2 regions of the Paraburkholderia bonniea genome follow, and region 1 is predicted to be linked to the other one. Evidence: riboswitches for the same ligand, from Rfam matches in the RefSeq annotation. Region 1 holds a riboswitch; the other holds the start of a gene.
What was found. Region 1 has a riboswitch for thiamine pyrophosphate ahead of GH656_RS02630 (FAD-dependent oxidoreductase). Riboswitches for the same ligand answer to the same signal wherever they lie in the genome.

Region 1 (3,412 bases):
CGCCGAACGTAAAAGCCCCGGCGAAATAGCGCGGGGCTGCTATCGCCAGCGGAAAAATAGTCGCTATCTGGGCGTAAAAACTCAGCACGAACGTAAGACGCCTTGTGTACTTCATCACGCGCCACCAGTTGTCGCGGATCCGGGCGAACAGGTTTCGGGCGCTGGCTTCTTCGGTGCTCATACCGTCGTAGAACGCGATTTGCTCAGCGTTCTCGCGCAGCCGGATCAGGCCGAAACGGAAGTCAGCCTCGACGCGCTGCATCTGGTAGTTGATCGAGATCAGCGGATGGCCAAACTTCTGGGTCACCAGTGAGCCGACTACGGCATATAGCGCGGCGGCCCACACCATATAGCCGGGGATATGGATTGGCGTCGAACCCAGCATGATGGTCAGCGCCCCCGCGAGCGACCACAGGATCGTAATAAATGAAATCAGCGTGACGACGGTCGACAGCAGATCGAGCGTCAGCGCGAGGGTAGTGGTGGCGAACGATTGCAGGTCGTCGCTGATTCGCTGGTCGGGGTTGTCGGTAAGGCTGTCGCGCTCGATCCGATAGAAGGTGCCGCCGCCGAGCCACTCTTTCAGGTAGTGGGTGGTGAGCCATTGGCGCCAGCGAAAGCCGAGCATCTGCCGCAGGTAATTGCCGTACACCGCCAGGATGATGAAGGCGAACGCTAGCCCGCTGAAAACCATCAGCAAACGTGGAAAGTCATGCACATTTTTGGCTTGCAGCGCGTTATAGAACTCCGCGCTCCAGCTGTTAAGCCGGACGTTGATGGCAACCACCAGCAGGTTCATCACGATGATCGCAAGCAGCAGGCCCCATGCGATCTTGCGTTCTTCGGAGACCCAGTACGGCTTGATCAGGCTCCACGCCGAGACCGGATTGTCATCGGGCGGCGTTGAGCTGGGGGAGCTGGGAGAGCTGGGGGAGGGGTACGGTGTGCCGGATGTCATGAGCTTCCTGATGGAGTGCCGCAGTGCCAGCCTGTGGGCGGTGCGGCGGGTATGGCGTGTAACTGGCCAGTTGCTTCGGGGCGAGGTGCAACCTGTTGCACAGGCGCGCGAGGGCGACCGGAATGCCTTAAAACACGCGTTAGCAAAATAGGGCAGACCAAGCCGCTACCGCCAGATTGATGGCTGTCAGGCGCTGGTTCGCTAACGCGACGCTGCGGGCGCTTGCCTGGGTGGCCGCGAGACCTCGCTCGATCCCCCTTTTTGAGCGGGCCAGGCATTGTGCCAGAGTGCCGCGCGCGTGCTCGTCGTATCGCGGGCTGCCCGCTGGGCGGCCTTGCGCGCGGGTTCGAAGACGCCCGTGACCTGGCCGCTGGTTTGGTGGCGCTGGGCCTTTTGTGGTCTAATGCCCGACGACGAAACAGGGGTGCCTGGCACGCAGTTCATACGCTGCAGCGAGGCTGAGAAAGACCCTTTGCACCCGATCCGGGTAATACCGGCGCAGGAAGTTTCCCTCTCCTCCCATTCCTTGTCAGATGGGCATCCACACTGGATGCCCATCTGACCGGCTCCGCCCGCTGGTTTCGTCTTTGGATACGCGCTTTACGCCGTGCAGACAGGAACCAATGACCGCTCATTCTTCAGTGTTTAACTTCGCTTGCTCCCCGTTTGCTGGTTCTGGCCGCGTGCAGCGCTGCCAGGATAGCGGCGATAGCGGGAGCGATCCGCGATGACTCCTTCGCTTGATTTCGCGTCTGATCCCGCGTCTGATCCAGATATTGCAGTGTTGGGCGGCGGATTATGCGGCCGTCTGGTCGCGTGGCAACTGGCGGGGCTGGGCTACCGCGTGGCGCTCTATGAGCGCGGTGACGCCGCTGGCTCTGCCGCTGCCGCATGGACCGCGGCAGCCATGCTGGCACCGCTGGCCGAAGCCGCCAGCGCGGAGTTATTGATTACCCAGCTAGGAGCCGCTTCGCTCGAAGCCTGGCCGCGCATTCTCGCGGCGTTACCCGAGCCGGTTTTTTTCCAGCGCAATGGCACGCTCGTGCTTTGGCATCACGCGGACCGTACTGAAGCGCCGTTGTTCGAGCGCCGTTTGCGCGCGAATGCACCAGCGGCGTTACTCGATGATGGCTTGCTGCGGCTTTCCGGTGCGCAACTGGATGAAGCTGAGCCCGCGCTGGCGGGACGCTTTCCACAGGGCTGGCTGTTGCCGCGCGAGGGTCAACTGGATAACCGCCAGGTGCTACGGGCACTGGTGGCAGGCCTTGCCGAACGTGGTGTGGCGTTGCACTGGAATACCCCGGTGGACGACACCGCGTTGCCTGCGGCCCGGCTCACGATCGACTGCCGGGGGCTAGGAGCCAAGCCAGTCTGGCCTGGACTGCGGGGGATTCGCGGCGAAGTCGCGCGAGTCCATGCGCCGGGTATCGGCTTGACGCGGCCGGTCCGGCTGCTGCACCCGCGCTATCCGCTCTATATCGCGCCGAAGCAGGACGATTTGTATGTGATTGGCGCGACCGAAATTGAAGGCGAAGATCAGTCGCCAGTCAGCGTGCGCTCTGCGCTGGAGTTATTGAGTGCGGCTTTTTCCGTGCATCCGGGTTTTGGCGAGGCCCGCATCCTTGAGCTGAATGCGCAGTGCCGCCCGACCTTGCCGGACCATCGTCCTGCGCTGGTCTGGGACGGCGCGGCGACGCTACGCGTCAACGGGCTGTACCGGCATGGCTACATGATCGTGCCGGAGGTGTCTGAAGCCGCAGTGCGTCTGGCGTGCGCGCTACTGGACGGACAGATTCGTGACGCCGACGCATTTGCCAACTGGCGTCATGACACCCCATGGCACATGCTGTTTCAGCTCACGCCCGCCACCTCCTCTTGACCCAACTTTTTCCCGACACCATGGATATCCATATCAATCAGAAGCCGTTGTCGTTGCCAGAAGGCGCGACCGTGGCCGATGCGCTCGCCGCCTATGGCGCTCGCCCCCCCTTTGCGGTTGCGCTCAATGGCGACTTCGTCGCGCGCTCGCAGCACGTGCAACAGGTGTTGAACGCGGGCGACCAGCTCGATATCGTGCATCCCGTTGCCGGGGGGTGAACCTCGCTGTGATCTCGCTGATCTCACTGCGCGCGCGGTGTTTTGCCTGCTGCGCCCGAAACATTGCCTGCCGCTGCCAAGGACTTGCCTAATGACCGCCGCCCCGACTGCTTCCTCGATCGCTTCCCCGATTGCCCCCTCGACTCCCGCTGATCCCCTTACGCTGTATGGCGCAACCTTCGCCAGCAGGGTGTTGCTTGGCACCTCGCGCTACCCGTCGCTGCAGGCGCTGTCTGCTTCGATTGATGCCGCCCGGCCAGCCATGGTCACCGTCGCGTTGCGACGTCAGATGCAGGCGGACGGAGCGCATACCACGGGCTTCTTCGATTTGCTCAAACACCACGGCGTGCCTTTGCT
Region 2 (3,412 bases), 630 kb from region 1:
TAAAGCCGCCGCGCCCGGCACAACCACCCCGTGACATCTGGCTCCTGCAACGCAAGGCAGGCAAGCTCGGTGCCAACCTTGGGAAAACCTCGGGCTGGGTCCATCGCGCGACGCTGGCGCGCAATGGCGTGCGGCTGCTCGATGGCGTGACCTACCTGGAAATCGCCGCCCGCGGCCTGAAGATCCTGCACTCGGATCAGGAGCAATGGCTGGAGGTCGACACGATTGTGGTGTGCGCTGGGCAAGAGGCGCTACGCGAGCTTTATCCAGCCGCGCCGCCCGTTGACGGCCCGCGTTATCACCTGATCGGCGGCGCTGCTGTGGCAAACGAGCTTGATGCCAAACGGGCAATCCGCGAAGGAGCAGAACTCGCCGCCCGGCTATAGCAGAAAACGCCCCACCGTGAAGCACGGGGAGGCGCATCGTCAAACAATGTTGTGTTCGCCTGGATACTCGGGTGAATAGCCGGCAATGGCTAACACAGCAATCTCCGGCTGCCGGACCTCAGTCACGCTGAATCACGCCGCCGGTAATCGAACCAGAAAGACAAACCCACGCTCAGCAAAATCACGCACGTCGCAATCACTGTCGAGCGCGTCACCGGTTCACCCAGCAGCAACGCGCCTAGCGCCACCGCGATCACCGGATTCACATACATACAACTGCTGGCGATGATGGGGCTGGTGTTCTGGATCAGATAGCCATAGGCCACATAGGCCGCCATCGACCCCACCAGCATCAGGTACAAAAACGCCAGCACGGGAAGCACATGCAGATCGAGCATGCGCTCACCGGAGAGCCATGCCACCAGCGTCGCAGTCACGCCGCCAAGGCCAATTTGCAGCGCGGTGGACAAGAACAGGTCAGAAGGAAGCTTGAGCCGTCCGGCCAGAAACGCGCCTCCGGCCCAGAACAGCGCGCCACACAAGATGGCGAGGCTGCCGCCCGCAGAACCCGAGGACGCATCCCCATGACTCAAAATGCCGATGCCAACCAGACCCAGCGCCACCGCAAACCATTCCAGCCGGGCTACTTTGCGCCCCGCCAGCGCGGCGATCACGGTGACAAACAGCGGCACGGTGGCCACCATCACGGCTGTGGTCCCGGTACTAACGGTACGCATCCCATAGGCCAGCATGCCGCTCGACAGGCCAACCAGCATGGTGCCGACCAGTGCGGCATTGCGGATCTCCAGCAAGGTTGGCCAGACGGGCCGCCGGCGCATGGCAAAGACAAACAGCCCGAGGCCCGCGAACAGGTTACGCAGACCCGACATCAGTAGCGGAGGAAAGGAACCCAGCGCCACATGCACCGCCAGATAGGTTGAGCCCCACACCAGATACACCACGGCAAGCGCGAGCACGATTCGTCCGGCACGCGTCTGGGGCAAGCGCAGCGGCAGTCGGGAAGGAAAAGAGAACGCCATCGTGCTAGCTCGCACGGGCAAAAAACAGCGTATCCCCGCAAGCGGACGGAATCAGGCTGAGGGACGAGCGCCGCAGCGCGAAAGAAGCCGGAACGGCAAAACACAGGAACATGGCTGAAGAACGGGGACAGTGAGACTTTGGAGCACAAAATAAATGGCCCATGTGGGCCGCTGTGCGCTAACACCAGAATGCCTGGCTGCGCCGCTTTGCATTATGCAGGACGCCCGCACAGTCGCGTACTAACACCGTCAAAGAACATAACTGCGAAACGTAACGTCGGTCAGCCCACGGTTACACATGACACGAGGAAATCCGCCTCGCATGCACACCGCACCGCTGCACCACCATGCTGGCATGAAACGCCAGACCAGCCAGCGCTTCAGCGCTACCTTGAACCACTAGCTTGCTACCACAGCCAAACGCATCGCCAGGCGCGGTTGCCAAGCTCCGGCAAGCAGGTGTATCGTGTGCGCTGCTAACGCGGGGGTCCTGCGGCGCGTGTTGTTTGATACGGCATGCCATGTGGGTGAGAAATACCCTTTGAACCTGATCTGGATAATGCCAGCGCAGGGAAGCGTCCGGGTCTCGCCTTGTTTCAGCGCATCACGCCTGCGGCCCCGTCCTCTTCCGTTCCGCCTCCTGCTTAGCCCCCACACAAACAGGAGAGACGCATGAACGCCAACCCCAAATTCCTTTCCGCCGACGCCCATGTCGACGAACTGGCCATCGCGCCATTACCCAATTCCCGCAAGATCTACGTCACTGGCTCACAACCCGATATCCGCGTGCCAATGCGCGAGATCAGCCAGTCCGACACCCCCGACAGCTTTGGCGGTGAAAAAAACCCGCCGGTTTATGTCTACGACACATCAGGCCCCTATACCGACCCGCAAGCCGAGATCGACATCCGCGCGGGCTTACCCGCGCTGCGCCAGCGCTGGATCGAAGCGCGCGGCGATACCGAAGCACTCACCGGCCTGAGCAGCCAGTTCAGCCGCGAACGCGCAGCCGACCAGGCCACTGCTGACCTGCGCTTTCCCGGACTGCACCGCACCCCGCGCCGGGCCAAACCAGGCGCAAACGTCTCGCAAATGCATTACGCCCGGCAAGGCATCATCACGCCCGAGATGGAATACATCGCCATCCGCGAAAACCAGTGCCGCGCGGAATATCTGGCAAGCCTGCGCGCCAGTGGTCCCAACGGCACCAAACTGGCTGAAATGATGGGCCGCCAGCACCCAGGCCAGGCCTTTGGTGCGGCTACCTTCGACCCGGCCACACTGGCTGCGATCACACCTGAATTCGTGCGCGACGAAATCGCACGCGGACGCGCGATCATCCCGGCCAACATCAACCACCCGGAAAGCGAGCCGATGATTATCGGCCGCAATTTCCTCGTGAAAATCAACGCCAATATTGGCAATTCGGCGGTCACGTCATCCATTGGCGAAGAAGTCGACAAAATGACCTGGGCGATTCGCTGGGGCGGCGATACCGTGATGGACCTGTCAACGGGCAAGCATATTCACGAAACACGTGAATGGATCATCCGCAACAGCCCCGTGCCGATTGGCACCGTGCCCATCTACCAGGCGCTCGAAAAGGTCAACGGCAAGGCAGAAGACCTGACCTGGGAAATTTTCCGCGACACACTGATCGAACAGGCCGAACAAGGCGTCGATTACTTCACGATCCACGCGGGTGTGCGCCTGCAATACGTGCCGCTGACGGCAAAACGCATGACCGGCATCGTCTCGCGCGGCGGCTCAATCATGGCCAAGTGGTGTCTCGCGCATCACCGCGAAAGCTTCCTGTATGAGCATTTCGAAGACATCTGCGAAATCATGAAAGCGTATGACGTGAGCTTTTCGCTAGGCGATGGTCTGCGTCCGGGCTCAATCTACGATGCCAACGACGAAGCCCAGCTTGGCGAGCTCAAAACCCTCGGTGAGCTCACGCAAATCGCGTGGAAACACGATATCCAG

Region 2: another riboswitch for thiamine pyrophosphate. It lies ahead of thiC (phosphomethylpyrimidine synthase ThiC); the one in region 1 lies ahead of GH656_RS02630 (FAD-dependent oxidoreductase).

The regions. Positions count from the first base shown of each region.
Region 1 covers NZ_QPEQ01000001.1:604,724-608,135, forward strand. The annotation lists gene GH656_RS02625 (ABC transporter ATP-binding protein/permease) at 1-958, opposite strand, end outside; TPP riboswitch at 1,369-1,480, shown strand; gene GH656_RS02630 (FAD-dependent oxidoreductase) at 1,686-2,837, shown strand; gene thiS (sulfur carrier protein ThiS) at 2,858-3,055, shown strand; gene GH656_RS02640 (thiazole synthase) at 3,147-3,412, shown strand, end outside.
Region 2 covers NZ_QPEQ01000001.1:1,231,606-1,235,017, reverse strand. The annotation lists gene GH656_RS05385 (NADPH-dependent 2,4-dienoyl-CoA reductase) at 1-386, shown strand, start outside; gene GH656_RS05380 (EamA family transporter) at 509-1,426, opposite strand; TPP riboswitch at 1,900-2,018, shown strand; gene thiC (phosphomethylpyrimidine synthase ThiC) at 2,099-3,412, shown strand, end outside.